4 regions of the Oceanobacillus sp. FSL W7-1309 genome follow, and region 4 is predicted to be linked to each of the others. Evidence: riboswitches for the same ligand, from Rfam matches in the RefSeq annotation. Region 4 holds a riboswitch; each other region holds the start of a gene.

Region 1 (5,980 bases), 1.1 Mb from region 4:
TAGATATATCCAATGGAGAGCGGTTGATTTTTTCTATCCTGGTAAATAACCTACTTGGTGAAGAAGTAGGAAAGGTGATTGAGGATGAAATTGTAGAACGGATAGTGGTGGCGGAAGGTAAATAATCGTAATAGGCTTTATTCCCAGCCTTTTAAGCTGCAGTAGCTCTGTCCTTTACGCATTGTCTGAGGACAGAGCTCGCCAATAAAGCAATAATCTAAATTAGATTAAGAAGCAGAGGTTTTTACTGCAGCATAAACTTCAGCTGCATGGAGTGCTTGATCAAAATCTGCAATTAAATCATCTGTGAATTCCAATCCTGCTGAAAAGCGTAATAATCCATCTGTAATGCCTCTTTTTTCACGTTCTTCCTTCGACATCGCAGCATGTGACATTGTTGTAGGATAAGACAGAATGGATTCCACTGCTCCAAGACTAACAGCAAAAACAGGTATCTGAACATGATCTACAAATGCTTTTGCAGCAGTTCTATTTGGTAATTGGAACGAAAAGACAGCTCCAGACCCTTTGGACTGCCTTTGATGAATTGTAAATCCTGGGTGAGAGGCTAAACCAGGATAATACACTTTTTCAACAAACCGATGTGCTTTTAAGTAGTCAACCAATACTTGTGCGGATTGACTAGACTGTTTCAAACGAGCCCCTAACGTTTTCATTCCCTGCAGTAATAGGTAGGAATCTTGAGCACCAAGAATTGCGCCAAAGGAGTTTTGGATAGAAGCAAGTTTTTCCCCGAGCGATTCATCACGAGTAACAGCTAATCCTGCAATCACATCACTATGACCGGATAGAAATTTAGTTGCACTATGAAGTACAATATCTGCCCCGAGGTCTAATGGATTCTGATAAAGTGGTGTCATAAATGTATTATCGACAAACGTAAGGCAATTATTAGCCTTGGCAATTTTTACGATTCCGGTAAGGTCCGTAATATTCATACATGGATTGGAAGGTGTCTCAATATAAATCGCTTTTGTATTCGGCTGAATGGCATGAGCCGTTTCATTTAAATCGGTCATATTTACAAAGGTATGTTCAATTTGATATCGTTTCAAAACCTCTGATACGAAACGATATGTTCCGCCGTATACATCCGTTGTTACTAATACGTGATCACCAGCAGAGAGCAATAATAGTACAGAGGAAATGGCTGCCATACCAGACGCAAATCCGAATCCGTGTGAACCATTTTCCAGCTCTGCAATTTTGTCCTCCAATGCCTGACGTGTTGGATTTCCTGACCTGCTGTAATCAAACGGACCAAACGCATCAAAGCTGTTTTGGTGAAAAGTAGATGAAAGGTAAATAGGCGTATTTACCGCTCCAGTGCTTGTTTCCCCTCTCTGTGATCCATGAATGAATTTCGTTTCCACATGCCGCTTCACTTGATTCATTTCTCATCCTCCTCATTCAATTTGGATAGTGCTTGTTGTAAATCTGCTTTTAAATCCTCAACATGCTCAATACCTACAGAAAATCGGAGTAAATGATTGCTTATGCCTCGACGAATTCTTTCCTGTTCTGGTATGTCAGCATGTGTCTGCGTTGTTGGATAGGTAATAAAGCTTTCTACACCTCCAAGGCTCTCAGCAAAAACGATTAAATTTAATGAAGATAGAAATGGATCGACCCATTGTTCCTCTTTGAGAGAGAAAGACAGCATTCCACCCTTATTTGGATAAAATACATTTGAAACTGCTGGTTGCTTATTTAAAAATTTTGCTATGCTTTTTGCATTCTCTTCATGTCTTTCAACACGGAGCGCTAATGTTTTTAATCCTCTAATAAGTAGCCAAGAGTCAACAGGCGAGAGTACCGCACCAGTAGCATTATGATTCTGGGATAGCTTTTCACAGATTTCTGTTCCTTTTGCAACAACTAATCCAGCTAGTACATCGTTATGACCGCCAATATATTTGGTCGCACTGTGGATAACAATGTCTGCCCCTAACTGTAGTGGCTGTTGTAAGTAAGGTGTTAAAAAGGTATTGTCAACAATGAGTAAAAGCTTATGCTTCTGGGCTAATGTTGCGTAGCTAAGAATATCAATTTCCTGCATTAATGGATTTGTAGGTGTTTCGATAAAAAGAGCCTTCGTACGTTCATTAATTAACTGCTCCGTTTTTTCAACTGTTTCAAACGTATCGTAAGTAGTCTCAATTTGGTAGGTTTCTGCATATTGTTCGAAAATCCGATAGGTACCACCATATAAGTCTTCAGGTGCAAGGATATGATCACCTGAACGGAAAAGGGATAGTACTAATTGAATAGCTGCCATCCCCGAGCTACAGGCAAACCCCGAATCACCTGTCTCTAAGTCAGCAATACCTTCCTCTAAAATAGTTCGGGTAGGATTTTTCGTTCTTGTATAATCATATCCAGTTGACTGTCCAAGGCCTTTGTGCTGATAGGCAGTAGATAAGTAAATGGGTGGATTAATTGCGCCTGTTTTTTCATCACTCTTATTTCCTAGTTGTACGAATTTCGTTTGTAACCTGTTGTTTGTCATTTTTTTAGCCTCCAATAGAAAAAATAAAAAGAGCAACCCTCAGATAAGAAGATTGCTCTTAATAGCACAGCATTCTTCTTATCTTCTAAGCAACTTGGATAGTTGCTTACTGGAATTAGCACCGGACCGCTATCGGCTGGTTGCTGAGACATCAAAGGGCCAGTCCCTCCGTCTCTCTGGATAAGAATTAAATAGATTTATGTAATTTTTCGAAATTATATTAGTAATACCTTACATTAGAAATCTGAAAAAAGCAAGAGGCATTTCGTTTTATTGTTTTCGTTCGTAAAGCATAAAGCTGAGTTAACATTTAACCATTGACTCAGCTTTATGTGCCAGAGGATTAGTCGCACTTATCCCCCTGTGGTGAAAGCGGGCACTGACACCATGTAACAGAATGGGCGATTAAAACTAGACTACGCCCAAAGGGAGATGCTTTCTTTATCTCTTTCGTAGGAATGTTCGACCCGCCGGACCACCCGAAGTTCGGGGTGTCGTAGGTACATCGCTAAATCGGATGCTTCCGCTTTTGTTCTAAAGATGCTACCTTTTACGTTTGTTTTTCTTATTGTCTAAGTTTAGAAACTCACTATTTTCACTCGCGAATTCCGTATTATTGCCTTGCCTATTATGTTTATTGTGATTGTTTTGTTTTCCTTTATCTTTGTTTCGGTTTTTATTTTCCTCAGACATTATCGCCCCTCCTGTGAAAATTTGTGGTGATTATTTACACCAATGAGGCTAGTTTAACCATTCACTTGGAAAATATAAGCGTAATAAAAACCTAATATATTTTTGTGTATGAAAAAAGTATGATGTATTACTTATATCTGCCTTTTGATTGAAAAGATAGATGACAATATTGTTATGGCTTTAAATCTAACTGCGAAGGAAATGTATTCAATCTAATATCCAGAGGACAAAGAAATGTTAAGTAAACGAAAGCAAGATCTAGTTTTTACGTATATGGTAGAAGATTGGGCTCGTCAGAATAACTTCACGGATCGCAAAAATGTCTTTGTAGTGGTGCAGAAAAAAATATAACAGTATTTGAATGCAGCCTATCTATTCTTAGCCAAGTTCGGTATAGGAATCAATTAGAAAAAAAGTGTAATCTATGGCATAATAGTATATCGAACGAATGTTTCTAAACGAGAATAACGGAAAATTAATAGATATGGAGTTAAAGGATAGGGGATGAATTCGAATTGGGAGTCCAATTAATACTAGCAGAAAAACCATCCGTCGCAAAAAACATTGCAGACGCATTGAAAATAAAAACGAAGAAAGATGGCTATTTTGAAGGAAACAACTATATCATTACTTGGGCGTTTGGGCATCTTGTAGAGTTATACGATGCGAAAGACTATGATGGAAAAATGCGAAGCTGGAAAATGGATAATTTTCCTTTTATCCCTTCTGAATTTAAATATAAAGTAAAAAGCAATCCTCGGAATCGATCACAAACAGATGGTGGAGCTGCAAAACAGTTAAAAATAATCCATTCACTAATGAAACGAAATGATCTGGAAGCAATTATTTCAGCATGTGATTACGACCGGGAAGGGCAGCTAATCGGGGACAGTATTATCTACCGAGGTGGAGTAAAGCCGAAAGCTAGTGTATTTCGCTTGCTCTTAAACGAATGGACACAGAATGAAGTGCTGCAAGGGTTAGAAAACCTCAAACCGAACAATGCAATGCAACCATTGCGAGATGCAGGGATTAGCAGACAATGGGCCGATTGGGTTATAGGTATCAACCTAACCTCTGTTGCAACGTTAAAATATCAACAAGGAAAAAGCAAGGCGTTGAATATAGGCAGGGTACTCTTACCAACCTTAAAAATCATCTATGATCGCGATCAAGAAATAGCTAATTTCAAGCCAGAGGATTATTTTAAACTAACTGCAACGTTCCAGACTGAAGATAACCATGAATATGAAGGAATCTATATAGAAAATAAAGATGAAAAGTTTAAGAAAAAAGAAGTGTTGGAAGAAGTCCACAATTTGATTCAAAACAAACAAGCAACTATTATAGATAAGCAAGTAGAGAAGAAAAAAGAATTTCCTCCGTTTTTATTTAATTTATCCAATCTGCAGGGGTTTATAACGAATAAATATAAGGGATGGACGTCTGATAAAGTTCTAAAGGTGGCCCAATCACTTTATGAGAAAAAACTGATTACATATCCGCGAACCTCTAGTATTGCTTTAGAAGAAAGTCTGGTTGCGAAAACAGCCCACGTGTTAAAGGTGCATTCCGAGGACCTCCCATATGAAGATGAAATCAAATTTATGAAAACAAAGCGTGTCTTTAATAACGCGAAAGTGGAGAGCCATAGTGCAATCATTCCAACATATGTAAAACCGAAACGACTTTCAGCAGATGAAGGAATTGTATATTCGGCAATAAAAAACCGTTTTATAATGCAGTTTATGCCAATAGCTATATATGAGGAGACAAAGCTGGTCACGAAAGTTTTAGAAACGGATCTACGTGGTTTTTTTCATTCAAAAGGTAAAGTGCAACTTGTTGAAGGCTGGAAAAAAGTTGAGAAAATACAATCAAAAGATACGATTCTTCCGTTTGTGGGCTTAAATGAACATGTTCAATTAATTGGCTCTGAGGTCACTACGCATGTAACGAAGCCGCCAAAGCATCATACGGAAAGAACATTGCTTCGTGTTATGGAGACCTGTGGTAAAAGTTATAAAGAGGATGAAAGTGAAGAGCTAATGGGTAGTATTCTAACCGGATTTAGTATCGGGACAGCTGCAACAAGAGCAGAGACGATTAAAAAGCTGAAGGATGTAGGATATATTACTACAGAAAGTAAAAATTTACTTTGTACAGAGCTTGGCAAGCGCCTTGTTGAGACTTTTCCGGTTAAAAACCTTTTTGATTTGGAATTCACTGGACGTCTTGAGAAAGCATTGTCTGATATACAAAAAGGAAAAGCGAGCAAGCAAGAGTTCCTTCGACTAGTATTTCATTTTACAACGGAGTCGGTTGAATCAATTAAATGTGCAGAGGACGTTATTATTAACAAAGTAACCTCATCGCGCGCAACCAATGAAGTTTTAGGGACTTGTCCACAATGTGGCGGCAAGGTGACAGACGGTTTTAAAGCTTTTGGCTGCAGCAATTGGAAGAAAGGCTGTACGTTTGTGATTTGGAAAAATGATAAATATTTAGCTTCGATGCGTAAAAAGCCGACGAAGACAATGGTAAAAATGTTATTAAAAGAAAAGAAAGCCTTTGTTAAAGGCCTTACAAGTAAAGGTGGAAAAAAGTTTAACGCCTATTTAAGCTATGAAAAAAATAACAACAATGATTATTATAGCTGGAAAATGGAATTTTAACTAAGTAAATCTAAAATGGACGTAAAGAAAATGTGTAATTATCAGTTTTTAAGCTTTTAAGTGGAAAATGGTGTATACTTAA
Region 2 (5,980 bases), on a different contig from region 4:
TTCCATTTGAGGAAGGGTGCACTGTCTTCCTATGAGTGATTTTTTATCAAAGTTTAATAAAGACAAGTATGATGATCTGGTAAATGAAAAAGAAGACAAAGAAATAAAAGATAAGAAAGAAGAGAAAAGTGTTAAGCAGGAAAAAATAGAAACGCAGCGGAAGCAGGAAGAACAAGCTTCTGCTGCGGAAAGTGAAGAAACAGTACCTGAGCGTAATACCCCGCTTAAGTCAGAGTCTAATTCTTCCAGAAGCAGTCGCCGTCAAGACGCAGAAGAAGAAGTAGAAATTGATCAGGATTATCGAAAGAAAAAAAGACGCCGGATGTGGCTGATTATTTCTGGAACTGTCATAGCTTGTGTTTTGATATTCTTCATTTACTATATGCTTGTTCATGTGAAAGTTGAAAATTTTGTGGACAAGCCTGTTTCAGAAGCACGTGCTTGGGCAAGTGAAAATGATGTAGAGGTTGAATTAGCGCAGGAATATAGTATGGAGTATGATGCAAACCAGATTATTTCGCAAAGTGTATCTCCTGGAGAAAAGATTAGAAAAGGAAAAACGCTTCAATTAACTAGCAGCTTAGGAGCTGACCCAGAAGAGGTTATTCCGCTTGTTGATTTTTCGGAGATGACACATGAGGAAGCGCAAACCTGGATTGATGAAAATAAAGCAGAAAATTTGCAGATGGTCACAGAATATAGCGATGATATCGAAGAAGGTGGCTTTATTCAGTTTTCCATCAGGGATAGCAACATTGATGAATCAGAATACAAGCGTAAAGATAGTGCTGCTGTCTATTATTCAAAAGGAAAAGAAGTTTTCGAGAAGAATATCAACATACCTGATTTTGCTGGGGTAGCCAAAGAAGAAGTAGAAAAATGGGCAGAAACCAATGAAATTGAAATGACATATGAAGAATCGGATTCCGACACGATTGAAGCCGGGAATATTATTAGTCAGAGTGAAGCACCAGATGAAAAAATTGCTAAAAGGGATAAAATGAAAGTTGTTGTCTCATTGGGAGAAGCTACTGAAGTTCCGAACTTTGGGGAGCTGACTCCAGAAGAAGCTGTGGCAAATTATCCTGATCTACTCGTGACAGTAAAACATAAATTTAGCACAGATGTTTCATACGGAACACTTATTTCACAGTCCGTTGAGGCAGGAACAAAGCTGACGGATAAAGATAATAAGAATATTACCGTTACTTATTCAGAAGGAAGTCCTTATTTACGTGATTTTCGAGGTCAGTTAGAAGGCGATCTCCCAAGATTGTTTTATGAAGAATATCACTCGAAAGGTGCCGATATTAACTATATTGTGAAATATGTTGATTCCCCTGAAGTGAAAGGTACCGTCGTGGACATGGGTGTATTTAATGAATTTGTTCGGATGACTTATACGGTTGAAATCCGTATCAGCAATAATGCTTCGGCAGCACCGAATCCGTCCGATTACTTTGAGGATGCACCGGAAGATTATGTAGTAGGTGGCGGACCGGAACAACCTGTGGAAAGTGATGAGAGCGATGAGGTTTATGAGAAATAAAAGCAATATTATTTTAGACTGAGAAGCCTTTAAAGTTATAATGGGAGTACTATCATTTATAGGGATAGTGCTCCTGTTTTTAATTTCCATACAAGAGAATTGAGTCTAAATGTATATTTTCATAAAAAACGGCAGAAATTATTTAATGACTTTAAATTAGTGGGTGAATTGATGAAAAAATTGATTTTTGCAGTGGTTCTTCTCCAAGTAATTGTCCTAGCAGTGTCATATAATACAGTGAATGCAGAAGTAATAGAGCATGAGAGTAATGATAAGGAATCATCACATCATAATTGGGTAGAATATAGTACGGATACAACTGTATTGGAAGTAGGTTCTCATGAGGGTTCGTATATGAAAAACCTCCTTAGATATTCATATGTATGTGATATTTCTCATAAAATAAAAACAGTTGTTTATTACTGTGATGAACATGATCATACGAAATCTGAAACATTTTTGGAAGAAGTAATACATAGTGAGGAGCACAGACATTGAATGGTAAACTCACCAGTAAAAAAGCATGCCTATAATGAAATGGCATGCTTTCTTTTTTAGTTATTTCTACTTTACAAGCAAGTGTTTTTTCCTTCCAGGATGCGTATCAAGGAGCTTATCGCCTTTTCCAAATAAGTTATCTCTTAAAGTACTTCCTTCATATTCGGTTTGAACAAGCCCTCTTTCTTGTAAAACAGGTATGACGAGCTCAACGAAATCATTAAAAGACCCTGGAGTAATGGCATATGCGATGTTAAATCCGTCTATACCAGCTTCGTTGACCCATCGCTCCATCTCATCTGCAATCTGTTCGGGAGCGCCAATTGCCGTTGCTCCCATTCCACCAATACCAATTGTTTGGATAACATCCTCTACTGTTGATGGTCGATCAGGATGGATTTTTGTGAAATTTTCAAGTGCGGACCGAATCGAATCATTTTCGATATAACTGATTTCTTGATCCTTTGCGTACTGGGATAAATCGACTCCAGTCCACCCACCGAATAGTGCTAGTGCACCTTCTGCACTTATATATTGTTGATAGTCTTTATATTTTTCTTTAGCCTCTGCTTCTGTTTTGCCAACAATCGGTACAAACATCGTAAGAATTTTTATTTCATCTTTGGATCTTCCTGCCCGTTCGATATCTTCTTGCAGTTTATCCACGGTTGCTTTTGCTGTTGCAATCGTTGGTGCGCCAATGAAAACAAGCTCCGCATTATTAGCTGCAAAAGCACGCCCCTTTTTGGATGCGCCCGCCTGATAAAGAACAGGGGTCCGTTGGGGAGAAGGCTCACATAGATGAGCACCAGGGACCCGGTAATATTTTCCTTGATGGTTAATATCATGAACTTTACTTGGATCTGTAAAAACGCGATTTTCTTTGTCAAGCTTTACCGCATCATCTTCCCAGCTTTCTTCCCAAAGCTTATAGCAAACTTCCAAATATTCCTCCGCAATATTATAGCGTTCATCATGATTAATCTGATCTTCTAATCCCATATTAACAGCTGCGCTTTTTAAATAAGAGGTAACGATGTTCCAGCCAATACGTCCATTTGTTAAATGATCTAACGTACTGATTTTACGAGCAAATGTGTATGGATGCTCATGTGTCACAGAAGCAGTAATTCCAAAACCGAGATGCTTTGTCACTGCTGCCATGTATGGAACAATTAGAAATGGATCATTAACTGGTGATTGCACACCATTTCTTACTGCTGCATCACGGGATTCACCATATACATCATAGGTCCCTAATACATCTGCAATAAAGACTGCATCGAATCTTCCATTTTCTAATGTTTTTGCAAGCTCAGTCCAATAGGTACTATCTTTGTATCGATGCGACTGATCATCTGGATGTGTCCATAGTCCAGGTGATTGATGTCCCGGAGTATTCATATCGAAAGCATTTAAAAAAATACGCTTTTTTGTCATATTATTTCTCCCTTTTTATTATTGAATAGCATCTTTAGTACGTAACAACTTCTCTAGCAACTGGATTATTTATAAGCTGAACAAAGTAAAAGAGTTGTTTTTTTGTTCGTTGTAAAATATCTTCATCAATAATTGGAAGGGAATTTTGCTTATCAATCTGTCTATCCAATAGGTAAAGACCTTTTAAATTATGTGCTTTTAATGTAGCAAGAACCGGCTTTAACGTATATTCGACAGCAAGTAAATGGGAGGGACTTCCACCTGTCATAAGCGGTAGTACTGGCTTATGTTTCAAAATATCCTGTGGCAATATATCAATCAAAGCTTTTAGTACACCGGAATATGCTCCTTTATATACTGGTGATCCGACGATTAGTCCTTTGGCATGTTGGATTTTGACTGCAATTTCTTTAACAGCAGTACTATTGAAATTTCCTTGAAATAAATCTTCATAGGCTACATCTTTTACGGAAATATGCGTTACTGAGAATTGCTCACCTTCTAATAAAGTACCCAAATATTTAAGCACCTGCTCAGATCTTGAAAACTCAGAAGGACTTCCGGATAGAATTACAATCTCGCTCATGTAAACATTCTCCTTTAGCTTTTTATTTGTACTCTACGAAACACTGGTTAATATTAGACTTTTGAGAAATTGCACTAATCCGTAATGATGGATTGGTACGTATACTCGCTACGGAAACACACTACGCTTTATTCGGGGGACCCGTGAACCTTTTTGAACTGTCGTTTTTGAAGTCTCACTATGGCTCCGTCCCCCGGCAGAAGTCACTGTTTGTTTCCACCGCTAGTGCTAGATCATTGTGTATATTTAGCGGAATTGCTCATACCACAGCAGTTAGTTCACAGTTTAAATTTAGTTGACAGGTACTAAATATTTAATACGAGTAAAAAACCCCCTTTTCTTCTAAAAAGAGAAAAGAGGGTACACTACATCATTTATCAGCTCTTATCTCTCAAGAAAAAATCTTGCTGGAAGTAGCACCTTTCTAAAATAATTAGTGGTTGCTGAAGCGTCATAGGGCCAGTTCCCTCAGCTTCTCTTGATAAGAATTTTCAATTGTTGGATATATTCTAATATATCAAATCATATAAGTCAACTAAGAATTATAAGAATTAATTGATTGACATTTCTTAAGTTCTATATTATTATTCAACCAACAACTTCATTATTTGATTTATCTTATCACGAGAGGTGGAGGGACATGGCCCAAAGAATCCTCGGCAACAGGTTCATTTAAGAATACTGTGCTAATTCCATCAAGCGGACTGCTTGGAAGATAAGAAGAGCATACATACATAATATGTAAAACCTCTATTCTTATCCTAGAATAGAGGTTTTTTGTTGAACAGAAGTTAGGAGGAGATGGAACAATGAAATATGGGTTTTGGTTACCGATTTTTGGTGGATGGCTAAGGAATGTAGAGGATGAAAATATGCCACCAACATTTGATTACGCAAAGAAAGTCATTCAACACGCTGAAACGTGGGGTTATGATACAACGTTAATAGCTGAATTATATTTGAATGATATTAAAGGGATTGAAGCCGATTCTATTGAAGCATGGACAACTGCCGCAGCACTGGCAGCTGTTACCGAGAAAATGGAAATTATGACCGCTGTCCGACCGGTATTCCATAACCCGGCGGTAACTGCTAAAATGGCCGCAAATATTGACCAAATTAGCAATGGTCGATTCACTTTAAATGTTGTCTCTGGTTGGTGGGAGGAAGAGGCCAAACAGTATGGTGGAGAATTTACAGAGCATAATGATCGCTATGATCGTACAAGTGAATTTTTAGAAGTTTTAAAAGGATTATGGACGGAAGAGACATTTTCTTATGATGGAAAGTTTTATAACATTAAAAATACAAATTTATCACCAAAGCCAGTTCAACGGCCAAATCCAATTTTATATGCTGGTGGTGAGAGTGAAAAAGGAAAGCAAGTTATTACAGCTTATTGTGACGCATATGTGATGCATGGCGGAACGGTGGAAGAAGTTAGGAATAAAATTGAAGATATGAAGAGACGTAGAAAGAAGGCTGAAAAAGAAGCATTGCAATCATTTAGTATGGCTGCCTATGTTATTTGCAGAGATACGGAGGAAGAGGCACAGGAAGAATTACACCGTATTACGACAGTTAAAGATGCTGCAGGCTATGCAGGTATGAAAGATTTTACAACGAAGTCAGAGCTTGAGCAACAGCTTAAATTGCAAGATTACTCAGTATCAAACCGGGGATTGCGTCCGAATCTTGTTGGCACACCGGAACAAATTGCAAAGCGAATTTTAGCTTATGAAGCAGCCGGAGTAGATCAACTATTATTACAATGCTCTCCACAGCTTGAAGAATTGGAACGCTTTGCAAAGCAAGTAATGCCTAAGGTTGAAGAATTACGTAATTCATTAACGCATATCTAAGTTAGGGGAGAATTATAAATGAGTAAAATATACGTTATCCATGAA
Region 3 (5,980 bases), 390 kb from region 4:
AATCATCACTTGCGCAGCGACTCTAGCGTCTTCTAGTGCGTGGTGATGTTCAAACTGAAGGTTATGATAGGTAGCAAGTGTGTTTAATTTATGGTTCTCCAATTCCGGCCAAAGCTTTTTAGCGATATTTACGGTACAAAGGTAGTCCATGTCAGGATATGAGAGCTTGTAATAATCAAGTGTATTGCGAATCACACTCATATCAAAGCTTGCATTATGTGCGATTGTTAGGTGGTCGTTTAAGTAATTCCGCAATGTCGGCCAAACCTCTGCAAATGTAGGAGCATCAGCAACATCATGCTCAGTAATCCCATGAATATACGTATTGAATGATTTAAATTCCATTAATGGATTGATAAGGCTGTAGAATTCATCTATTATGCCATGCTCATTGGCTACTACTAAACCAACCGCACAAGGACTAAAACGTTTTTCATTAGCAGTTTCAAAGTCTATTGCTACAAACTCCATAGCTGTCCCCTTTCGTATTGCATACTCAAATCTCCATAATATCCCAATTGGTAACAATCCCAACTAGTCCACCACTGGAGCTTCCTTCCTTTGTAATCAATAATGCTTCCAATCGATTGCCTTTTCCAATTTGCTCCTTAAAAATTTCCTTTGCTTCATATACAGATGTCTCCTTTGATATGAATCTAAAGTTATCCCTTTTTTCACATTCCAAGACCTCTACTAATCTTGCATCTAATAGAGAGGTTAATCGATTTTCGATACCTTTCGAAAACCATTTTGTAATTCCTTTATGCGTAATTAACCCCTGAAACACATTACCACTGTATACTGGAAACTTCGTAATCCCTTGCTTATTAACGACTTCTAGTACATTCGATAATGGCTCGGTTTCTTGAAAGCATACGACCTTACGAATAAAAAGCGGGTCTACTTTTCTAGGCTTTAAAAGTTCAATTTCAATTGCTTCTATCCGTTCTACAACGGAATCATGTGGCTCTGCAATAGTATACATGAGATCCGTCTTGTTATGTACAATAGCATTTCGTAACTCAGCAAATTCAAGCAGGTCATCTTGAAACTGTTTTATCAACGCATTTGATTTACCCAGGACTTTAACAGCTCTTGAAAACCCCATTTCTTTCTTAATAAGCAAAGCTTTTAAGCCCTTTTCGATTCGATTGAACGCCGTCAAAAAACGATCTGAGTTTCGATGCACGACAGTTTCATTTTGTTTTAGTATCGGATTGTTAACACGATTCACTTTCCGCCCTCCTTATTCGTTTTCTCTCTTCTACATACCAGTGATTTCGTACACTCAAATATTACGACTGGTTAATGCTGAAATAAACTTTCTCATTATCATAAAATCGGTGTATCTTATCCATCGACTCTAAGTATATTAGTCTTGTTAAAGTCGCCATAAATGGGCTAACAAAGTGACTAAATTTTAGGCTGCCATAAATTTTTTCACACACTTCGGCTGCTGTCAAAGTCTCTGCTTTCACAATGCTTTCAACCTCATTTAACCGACGCTCATGTCCTTGAATCAATGTTTGTACACGTTCACTCAAGCGATGGATATTCTCACCATGCCCTGGTAAGGCTAATGCTGTCGGATAATGCTGCATCCGCTCAACGGATGCAAAATAATCGTTTAATGGATTGAATTCCTCCCCTGTCCACAAACCGATTACAGGAGAAATCTTATTTAAAATATGGTCGCCAATCAGCATTAGCTTCCTGTCTTTTTGATAAAAGCAATAGTGATCCGGAGCATGACCCGGTGTCCAAACAACCTCAAAACACTGATTCCCTAACAGGATGGTATCAGTTTCATCAAAGAATCCATCTGGTTCAAATTCATAGATAAAGGAATCATTACCTATTCTGCCAGGCAAATTCGGCCCCCCATGCATATGAAGCAAATCAGCAAGATTTTCTTTAATTTTCTTCTTATCACGATGTTTCAGCATTTCCTTATACCCGAGTTTCGATGTGTAAACGGGAACTCCCTTTTTCTCCTGAAACCATCTCGCTAGACCAATATGGTCCTGATGTGTATGTGTTAAAACAACCTTTTTCACTTCAACACCAGTATCAAATAGCGCTTCCCAAGTCGCAATTGCTTCCTCTGAATAAATCCCTGTATCAATAACGGTATAGCCATTCTCTCCTTTGACAAGATAGCTATTTACCTCTTGCATTCCTCCTGGAAAACGAACGACTAGCTTTTCTATACCCTCACTTACATTAACTAACAAAATATCATCCCCATTGTACAAAGCTCTTTCTATACTATTAATTTTAGCGTTGATCAGTTAGATTGCAAGAATCTCTAACTTTTGCAATTTTTTTCACGCTACATGTAATATTCTTAATTTTAATGGTTGACATTCAGAATCGTATGGAGTACTCTAATTATTAATTTCATACAAAAAACTTTCTTATCCAGAGAGGTGGAGGGACTGGCCCTATGATACCTCGGCAACAGACTTTTTAAGTACTGTGCCAATTCCAGAAGCAATGATTGCTTGAAGATAAGAAGAGATATTAGACGATACGGTGCCTAACCTCTTCTTATTTTTAAGAAGAGGTTTTTTCTTTTCTTTAAAGAAGTTTTAAAAAACTACTGGAGGGGATTAAATGGCAACGGTTCAAGCAGGAACAGAATTGCAACAGGCAATTGCATTACTGAAAAAGAAAAATTGGGTAGACCTCACGCACACATTCGGGCCAAACTCACCACACTTCGCAGCATTTGACGATGCCGAATTCAAAACACTTTTCACACATGATGATGGCTTTTTCGCACAACGATTTACCTTTCCTGGACAATACGGCACACACATTGATGCACCAATTCATTTTGTACAGGATCAACGTTATCTTGAAGAGCTTGAATTAAAGGAACTTGTTTTACCGCTTGTGGTGATCGATAAGTCAAAGGAAGCTTTAGAAAATAATGACTTCACCTTATCGAAAGAAGATATTCTAGCATTTGAAGCAATAAATGGTGAGATTGAAGCAGGTACATTTGTAGCGTTACGAACCGACTGGAGTAAACGTTGGCCAGATAAAACTGCTTTTGAAAATAAGGACGAAGCTGGTAATAGTCACTTGCCTGGATGGGGAATTGACGCATTGCGATTTTTATTTGAAGAAAGAAACGTAAATGCTGTCGGTCATGAAACATTTGATACAGATTCCTCCATCGATGTCCGAAAGAATGGCTCACTCATTGGCGAGTATTATGTGCTGGAGCAAGATACATACCAAATCGAGCTTCTAACCAATTTAGATAAAGTACCAACAAAAGGTGCTTATATCTTTAATATCGTTGCCAAACCAGAAAAAGCAACTGGATTCCCAGTAAGATCTTTTGCAATATTACCTTAATAAAAATATGGAGGGATTTTCATGACGAAAACATTAATTAAAGCACCATTTAAAGCAGATCACGTAGGAAGTTTATTACGACCGGACAGGGTTCATAAAGCGAGAAAGGATTTTAAAGAAGGAGCTATTCCGGCAAGTGAGCTTCGTACGATTGAGACAGAGGAAATTAAGCGAGTGGTTGATAAACAAATTGAAGTTGGCCTTCAGGCTGTAACCGATGGGGAGTTTCGCAGAAGATTTTGGCATACAGATTTCTTAGAGCATTTTATTGGTATTGAAGGCTATGTACCAGATCATGGATTTAAATTTGTGGACGTGGAAACGGAAAAATACGACGTGCGCAATGTTGGAAAAATAACATTTAACCCAGACCATCCATTCATCAAAGATTTTATTGAGTTTAAAGAAATTGTTGGTGACAGGGCTGTCGCAAAACAAACGATTCCAAGTCCAAATCAGTTATTCAATGCTGGGATTCGGAATGCAGATGTCTATCCAGACATTGAGGAATATGCACATGATATTATCGTCGCTTACCGTGATGCGATAAAAGCATTTTACGATGCTGGCTGTCGTTACCTGCAATTAGATGATGTCTATATTGCAGGATTGAGCTCTGATACGATTCCATTTAATGATAGTAAATTAACAAGAGAATATTTAATCGATTTAGCGCTTCGTGTTGCTAATGGTGTGCTAGAAGATAAACCAGAGGATTTAGTTGTAACAACACATCTATGTCGCGGAAACTATCAATCTACCTGGGCGTTTGAAGGAAGCTACGCAAAAATTGCACCAACATTATTCGCAAAAGAAAAAGTAGATGGCTTTTTCTTAGAATATGATGATGACCGTTCTGGAACCTTTGAGCCATTGAAGTATATCCCAGAGGGCGGTGCACAAGTAGTCATTGGCGCTGTAACATCTAAATTTGGTGAGCTTGAAGATAAAGAGGCATTGAAAGCACGCATTCAGGAAGCTGCTAACTATGTACCGTTGGAGCAAATAGCTTTAAGTCCGCAGTGTGGATTCGCGTCAACCCATCATGGTAACAAGCTAACAGAGGAAGAACAATGGAATAAACTGAAATTTATCGTAGACATTTCAAAAGAGATTTGGGGATAATTTTCCTACCTACTATTAAAATAAAAGAAAGAAGGAATAGATCATGACACAAACGCTAGTAAAAGCGCCATTCAAAGCAGATCACGTAGGAAGTTTATTACGTCCAGAGAACCTACGTCAGGCAAGAGAAGATTTTAAAACAAGCAAAATCACTGCAGCAGAATTACGTGAAGTCGAAACAAAGGAAATCAAACGTATTGTTGATAAACAGATTGAAGTCGGATTAGAAGCAGTAACCGACGGTGAATTCCGTCGCAGCTGGTGGCATCTTGATTTTCTTGAGCATTTAAATGGGATTGAAGGCTACAACACCGAAAAAGGCTATCAATTCGATGGCGTAGAAACAGACCGATATCATGTGCGTAACACCGGGAAAATTTCCTTTAATGCCGATCATCCGTTTATTAAGGACTTTATTGAATTTAAGGAAATTGTTGGTTACCGTGCGGTTCCGAAACAAACGATTCCAAGTCCAAACCAGCTATTTGAAGTCGGGATACGAAACCCAGAAATTTATCCAGATATTGAAGAATATGCCAACGATATTACACAAGCATACCGAGATGCTGTAAAAGCATTCTATGATGCTGGTGTGCGTTACTTACAACTAGACGATGTGTACATTGCTGGACTTTCATCTTCTGACTTTAAATTAATCGATACTGGCGGCTATTCAAGAGAGCAATTAATCGATTTAGCAGTTCGTATTGTAAATGGTGTACTCGAAGACAAACCAGAGGATTTAATTGTAACAACACATCTATGTCGCGGAAACTATCGTTCTAGCTGGGCATTCCAAGGCAGCTATGCTGAAGTTGCTCCAACCTTATTTGCGAAAGAGAAAGTGGACGGCTTTTTCCTTGAATATGACGATGAGCGTTCTGGAACCTTCGAACCGTTGAAACATGTTCCAAAAGGTGGAGCACAAGTTGTTATTGGCGCGATTACATCAAAATTTGGTGAGCTAGAAGATAAAGAAGTGATCAAAAAGCGAATTGAAGCTGCATCACGATTTGTGCCATTAGAGCAAATTGCTTTAAGCCCACAGTGTGGATTTGCTTCCACGCATCACGGGAATAAGCTAACAGAGGATGAGCAATGGACAAAATTGAAATATATTGTTGAGTTATCGAAAGAGATTTGGAAATAATCATGTAGACTTGGCATCGCCCAAACTTGGTGAATACCAAGTTTTCTAAAAAAACGAACAGCATGCAATTGCTGTTCGTTTTTCTCATTTATGATTGTGCTTTTCTTAATCTAACCCAAGATATAATAACCGCAATAATTAAAACAAAGCCTAAATATCCGGTAATTGGATAAACGGTCCCTACAAGTGTCGTAAAGCCAATAAAGCTTGCACCAAAAGCTAGTAAACCTATGATAACAACGGCTCCTTTAAACGTTCTCGTATTCTGCGGCACAAGTCGTGCAGTAAAAGCATAAAGCATACCTACTGCTGTGTTGAAAATCATCCCTAATAAAG
Region 4 (5,980 bases):
GACAGCGTATGATTGACTTTCGGTCCAAGTAAGACATTATCCAGGATTGTTTTCCATGGGAATAAATAATCCTGCTGAAGCATATAGCCAATTTCCATCTCAGATTCGGCAGTTGATTTCCCTTGAAGTGAAACCGTACCTTCTGTTTGTTGGATAATCCCTGCAATAATGGATAAGAGCGTGGATTTACCACAGCCACTCGGACCAAGCAGGGAAATAAACTCACCTTCTTTAACCGCTATGGAAATGTTGTCAATTGCTTTTGTATAGCTTTCTTTAGAAAAGTAATGATGGGAGACATGGTCCAACGTCAGAAATGACACAAAATCTCCTCCTTTAATCAGACATAACTCTTTCAGCGTAATCTGTGTTCACTAAATCAGTGTATGGAACATCTGCTGGAAGCTCACCAGCTTCATCCATAATTGATTTTAAATTTTCCCATTCTTCTTCATCTAAAATTGGATCGATCGCGAAGGAATCCTGGCTTTTATAACGATCAATCGATGCAGCAAGCATATCCAGATCTGTGTCTTCAAAATAAGGCTCAATAACTTCAGCAATTTCTTCTGCACTGTTTTCCGCGACCCAGTCTTGAGCTTTATAAATCGCACGGGTGAATTTCTCAACTGCCTCGTCATTTTCTTCCATGAAGCTCTGTTTCGTCATGAATACCGTGTATGGAACTGTACCGGATTCTTCTCCAAAGGATGCAACAATATGTCCCTGACCTTCTTTCTCTAAAATACTAGCGGTCGGTTCAAATAGCTGGACATACTCATAATCACCAGATGAAAATGCTCCAGGGATATTGGCAAAATCAATATTCTGTACGAGATCTAAATCCGCATGTGGATCAATGCCATGATTCTTTAATACAAATTCACCAACCATCTGTGGCATCCCGCCAACACGCTGTCCTAAAAAGTTACTACCCTCTAAATCTTCCCACTCAAAATCAGGTTGTGGCTCCTTTGCCACTAAAAATGTCCCGTCTGTCTGGGTTAACTGTGCAAAGTTAATCGCATAATCTTTAGAGTCCTGTGCATACACATAGATGGAAGTCTCCGACCCGACGAGCGCGATATCCGCTCCACCAGAAAGAAGTGCCGTCATTGTCGTATCTCCACCCCATGTTGTCTGAAGTTCTACCTCCAGTCCTTCTTCCTCAAAAAAACCTTTCTCGAGCGCTACATATTGTGGTGCATAAAAGAGGGAGCGAGTGACCTCTGCTAAGCTGATTTTAGTTGTCTGCGCTGAATTACAAGCAGAAAGGAAAATGAGGAAAACAACTGTTACAACAGCAATCAATTTAATTTTTCTCATGCGTTTCGTTCCTTTCAGAATACGTGATCATTTATCAACACAGTTTATGCGAAACTGGAAAATGTGTGAATGCCTAGTTGAGGTGAGGGCGAGAGGGAATAGTAAAGGTTTTGAAACTGCAGATTTAAGTATAGTGGTGCGGGTTTTTAAGGTTACAGAGCCTTAGTGCATGGGTCTGGACTAATAACCTGGGCAATAGAATAGCGTGTGTAAAATGGAGCAAAAATCCGAAATATACAGTTATAGTCAAAGGGGGAAATCGATCTATCGGTTATAAGTAAAAATTGGAGGGAGGAACATAAAAAGCCAGCCCATAAAAACAGGCTGGCTATCAGCATGATGCTGATACTGACTCCACTCATATAAATAAAATCCTTTTGGGATGAGTAAACAGAATTATTACCCTTGGTAAACCGGGCCGGCTTCTTTAATTGCATCACTTGCATTATTGAATTTTTTGAAATTCTCATGGAATTTTAATGCTAGTGATTTTGCCGTCTCCTCATATGCTGTTTGATCATTCCATGTTTTCTTCGGAATGAGTACTTCATCTGGAACTCCTGGAACATGCATTGGAATTTCTAATCCGAAAATTTCATCTTTTACAGTTTCCATTGAATTCAGCTCGCCTTCTAGAGCAGAGTGAATCATTGCACGCGTATAGGATAGCTTCATACGGTTTCCAACACCGTAAGATCCGCCAGTCCAGCCAGTATTAACTAGGAACACATTTGAATTGTACATATCAATTTTTTCACCTAGCATTTCAGCATATTTTGCTGGTGCCAAAGGTAGGAAAGGAGAGCCAAAGCATGCTGAGAAAGTTGCTTGCGGTTCTGTTACCCCGCGCTCTGTACCTGCAAGTTTGCTCGTATAGCCGCTTAGAAAATGATACATTGCTTGCTCTTTCGTTAATTTACTGATTGGCGGCAGTGTCCCAGAAGCATCTGCTGTTAAAAAGATGATTGTATTTGGATGGCCAGCAACGCTTGGTGACACAATGTTATCAATATTCTCAAGCGGGTATGCAGCACGCGTATTCTCTGTTAATGTCGTATCATCATAATCAGGAATTCGTGATTTTTCATTTAAAACGACATTTTCGAGTACAGAACCATAGCGAATGGCATTGAAAATTTGGGGTTCTTTTTCCTCCGATAGGTTAATACATTTTGCATAGCATCCACCTTCAATATTGAACACGCCATTCGGGCTCCAGCCATGCTCATCATCTCCAATTAGACGGCGGTAAGGATCAGCGGATAATGTTGTTTTTCCTGTGCCGGAAAGGCCGAAGAACAGGGCTACATCACCTTCTAGACCAACATTTGCTGAGCAATGCATGGACAAAACATCTCGCTTTGGCAGCAAGTAGTTCATCACTGAGAAGATAGATTTTTTTATTTCACCGGCATATTCAGTACCTCCAATTAAAACAACACGTTTCTTAAAGGAGATTAAGATAAATGTTTCCGAATTTGTTCCATCGACAGCTGGATCTGCTTTGAAATTTGGAGCAGAAACAACAGTAAACTCTGCTTGGTGATTTTCTAACTCTTCATCTGTTGGCGTGATAAACAATTGACGTGAGAAAAGATTATGCCATGCGTATTCATTGATGACTTGAATTGGCAGGCGATAATTTTTATCCGCACCAGCAAACCCTTGAAACTGATAAAGTTCATCTTTTTCTTTTAAATAATCTATTACTTTTCTGTAAAGATTATCAAATACTTTTTCTTCGATTGGACGGTTTACCTTTCCCCAGTCAACAAAATCTGTACAAACCTCATCTTTTACAATAAATTTATCTTCGGGAGAACGCCCAGTATATTTTCCAGTAGTTGCTCGAATTGCACCCGTAGAAGTAAGACTTCCTTCTTGATAACGTAAAATTTTTTCTACTAATTGTGCTACCGACAAATTAATATGCATATTATTGTGTTCATTTAACTCTTTAATTAATGATCTCTCCACCGTTTTCATGTCATTATCTCCTGCCTTTTTAAGGATTTTATACGTTTGTGACAACTTTTATTTTCTTAAGATGCTTATTAGTATAACACATTTATATTATTAGTCCATACTATTTAAAAATAAATTATAAAAAATATATAATAGCCCACCATCCGAAAATAGTTGACACCTACAGCTACTTTCGTTAATCTAAAGGTTGAACGGATACTCTTATTCAGAGTTGGTGGAGGGACAGACCCGATGAAACCCAGCAACCATCACATGATGTGAATTGGTGCTAACCTGATGCAAGGAACACTTCCTTGAACAATAAGAGCGAAAGGCCAGTATACCCTTTCCTCATGTCTTTGAAGGAAAGGCTTTTTTGTTTTTTATAGAGAAGTTATATATAAAATGATATTCATAGAAAAGCGATTGACCTGGTCAGTGGGAAAAGTTTTACCTTTTGAAGGTACTTTGAATAATATATGTAGAACATTTAAATTAGAGTTCCGTAACATACAATAAAGGAGAGTTTAGCCTAATGGCTGTAAATCGACGTTTATTTACTTCAGAATCAGTAACAGAAGGTCATCCAGACAAAATGTCAGACCAAATTTCAGATGCTATCCTAGATGAAATTTTAAAAAAGGATCCGAATGCACGAGTTGCGTGTGAAACAACTGTAACAACTGGATTAGTGTTAGTAGCGGGGGAAATTTCGACAAGCACATATGTAGATATTCCTGCTATTGTAAGAGAAACGATAAAAGGAATTGGCTATACTCGAGCTAAATATGGTTTTGACTCGGAAACATGTGCTGTAATGACGGCAATTGATGAGCAGTCAGCAGATATTGCTGGCGGTGTTGACACCGCACTAGAAGCACGCCAAGGAAAAATGAGCGAGGATGAAATTGATGCAATAGGAGCTGGAGATCAAGGGTTAATGTTTGGTTTTGCTTGTGATGAAACCGAAGAGCTTATGCCACTACCGATTTCATTAGCGCATAAATTAGCGAAGCGCCTTGCTGATGTAAGAAAAGAAAAAATTGTAGATTACCTGCGCCCGGATGGGAAAACACAGGTTACTGTAGAATATGATGAAAATGATCAGCCTATCCGAATCGACACAATCGTTATATCTACACAGCATCACCAAGATACTACTACTGAACAAATTGAAAAAGATATGATTGAGCATGTGGTTCGTGCCGTTGTACCTGCTGATCTCTTGGATGAAAACACAAAGTATTTCATTAACCCAACTGGTCGTTTTGTAATTGGGGGACCACAGGGGGATGTAGGACTTACTGGTCGTAAAATCATCGTAGACACATACGGTGGGTATGCACGACATGGCGGTGGAGCATTTAGTGGAAAGGATGCAACGAAAGTAGATCGCTCTGCTGCATATGCAGCTCGCTATGTTGCAAAAAACATCGTTGCTGCAGGTCTTGCGAAGTCATGTGAGGTTCAATTGGCGTATGCAATTGGTGTAGCAGAGCCTGTATCCATTGCGATTAATACATTTGGTACTGGAAAGGTAAGCGAGGAAACACTTGTAGCTGCGGTTCGCAAATTATTCGATCTTCGCCCAGCAGGAATTATTCGGATGCTCGACCTTCGTCAGCCAATATTTAAAAACACAGCAGCATATGGTCATTTTGGTAGAACGGATGTTGCATTTTCATGGGAAAAAACAGATAAAGTTGATGAGTTAATCGCATTGACAAAATAATATTATAGCTGTACAGCTCTTATTGAGTTGTGCAGCTTTTTGTTTAGCTGATGGAGTTTGGGCTAGCATACGATTTATAATCTAGAAAGAGAGGAATGCTCATGTACTATTATGAAGATAATAGTGGTCTACTACTGGATATTGTCATATTAATAGGTGTGCTTTCACTTATTATTTTTATATTTAATTCGATCATGAGAATATTATTGCACGTGAAGCGTCCAAAATGGTTTTCTAATAATTATGTGAACGATATACATGAAAAGTATGATAAAAGGTTACGATTAATAGCTGTCATTGCATACATAGGTGCTGGATTTTATTTCATTTATACAACTATTTCCTCGAGTTCTGATGTTACGCTGTATTTATTTTTACTTGGCATGATCTTCACTGGTATACAGGAATTGTTTCGAGCATACATGGAGTGGAAATACCTAGAAGGGAAAAATGATTATCTATTTACGCTCAGTCAAGTTATATTTATTTCCACACTTGTCATTGTAGCGTTGAGGTCTGAGTTCTTTGGTCTTTTAGGGTGATAAACAGAGGAGCTTGATCTATTATTTCAAGCCCCTAACTGATTAATGTCCCATATTTGTATTTTCCTTATAATATTTACCTTTTTCTACATAAGATGTACGAACCCGTTCCATTTCCGCATAATCTTTTTCAGATAGCTCGCGTACAACCTTTGCCGGTCTTCCCATTACTAACGTGTTAGGAGGTACTTTCTTTCCGGGTGGCACAAGACTTCCTGCACCAACGAATGCATTTTCTCCGATTTCCGCACCATCCAAGATAATCGATCCCATTCCAATTAAGGCATTTTTCCGAACGATAGCAGAGTGTAAGGTAACTTGATGGCCGATTGTGACATCATCTTCAATGAGAAGTGTCTTATTTGGGCTTTGATGCAGCATACAAAAATCCTGGATGTTAACCCGTTTCCCAATT

The links. A riboswitch is a leader RNA that binds a small molecule or an ion and turns the genes downstream of it on or off. The one in region 4 is predicted to bind S-adenosylmethionine.
Region 1: linked by a shared signal. The riboswitch ahead of NST46_RS13875 (methionine biosynthesis PLP-dependent protein) and the one ahead of metK (methionine adenosyltransferase) in region 4 are both predicted to bind S-adenosylmethionine.
Region 2: linked by a shared signal. The riboswitch ahead of NST46_RS00595 (LLM class flavin-dependent oxidoreductase) and the one ahead of metK (methionine adenosyltransferase) in region 4 are both predicted to bind S-adenosylmethionine.
Region 3: linked by a shared signal. The riboswitch ahead of NST46_RS21090 (cyclase family protein) and the one ahead of metK (methionine adenosyltransferase) in region 4 are both predicted to bind S-adenosylmethionine.

What each region holds. Positions count from the first base shown of each region.
Region 1 is NZ_JBBOBX010000002.1:248,496-254,475, forward strand. Features, by position in the region: gene dacB (D-alanyl-D-alanine carboxypeptidase/D-alanyl-D-alanine endopeptidase) at 1-125, shown strand, start outside; gene NST46_RS13870 (aminotransferase class I/II-fold pyridoxal phosphate-dependent enzyme) at 228-1,415, opposite strand; gene NST46_RS13875 (methionine biosynthesis PLP-dependent protein) at 1,412-2,530, opposite strand; SAM riboswitch class I at 2,606-2,717, opposite strand; gene NST46_RS13880 (hypothetical protein) at 3,074-3,223, opposite strand; gene NST46_RS13885 (type IA DNA topoisomerase) at 3,739-5,898, shown strand.
Region 2 is NZ_JBBOBX010000001.1:127,340-133,319, reverse strand. Features, by position in the region: gene NST46_RS00620 (ABC transporter ATP-binding protein) at 1-39, shown strand, start outside; gene NST46_RS00615 (PASTA domain-containing protein) at 32-1,549, shown strand; gene NST46_RS00610 (hypothetical protein) at 1,721-2,047, shown strand; gene NST46_RS00605 (LLM class flavin-dependent oxidoreductase) at 2,114-3,487, opposite strand; gene ssuE (NADPH-dependent FMN reductase) at 3,522-4,073, opposite strand; SAM riboswitch class I at 4,455-4,561, opposite strand; SAM riboswitch class I at 4,689-4,795, shown strand; gene NST46_RS00595 (LLM class flavin-dependent oxidoreductase) at 4,883-5,935, shown strand; gene NST46_RS00590 (ATP-grasp domain-containing protein) at 5,954-5,980, shown strand, end outside.
Region 3 is NZ_JBBOBX010000002.1:1,719,819-1,725,798, forward strand. Features, by position in the region: gene NST46_RS21075 (3'-5' exonuclease) at 1-471, opposite strand, end outside; gene NST46_RS21080 (CBS domain-containing protein) at 497-1,234, opposite strand; gene NST46_RS21085 (MBL fold metallo-hydrolase) at 1,296-2,234, opposite strand; SAM riboswitch class I at 2,415-2,517, shown strand; gene NST46_RS21090 (cyclase family protein) at 2,617-3,369, shown strand; gene NST46_RS21095 (5-methyltetrahydropteroyltriglutamate--homocysteine S-methyltransferase) at 3,391-4,494, shown strand; gene NST46_RS21100 (5-methyltetrahydropteroyltriglutamate--homocysteine S-methyltransferase) at 4,538-5,644, shown strand; gene NST46_RS21105 (YkvI family membrane protein) at 5,733-5,980, opposite strand, start outside.
Region 4 is NZ_JBBOBX010000002.1:1,334,021-1,340,000, reverse strand. Features, by position in the region: gene NST46_RS19195 (ABC transporter ATP-binding protein) at 1-323, opposite strand, end outside; gene NST46_RS19190 (ABC transporter substrate-binding protein) at 337-1,326, opposite strand; gene pckA (phosphoenolpyruvate carboxykinase (ATP)) at 1,726-3,312, opposite strand; SAM riboswitch class I at 3,511-3,619, shown strand; gene metK (methionine adenosyltransferase) at 3,827-5,023, shown strand; gene NST46_RS19175 (DUF4181 domain-containing protein) at 5,125-5,565, shown strand; gene NST46_RS19170 (gamma carbonic anhydrase) at 5,608-5,980, opposite strand, start outside.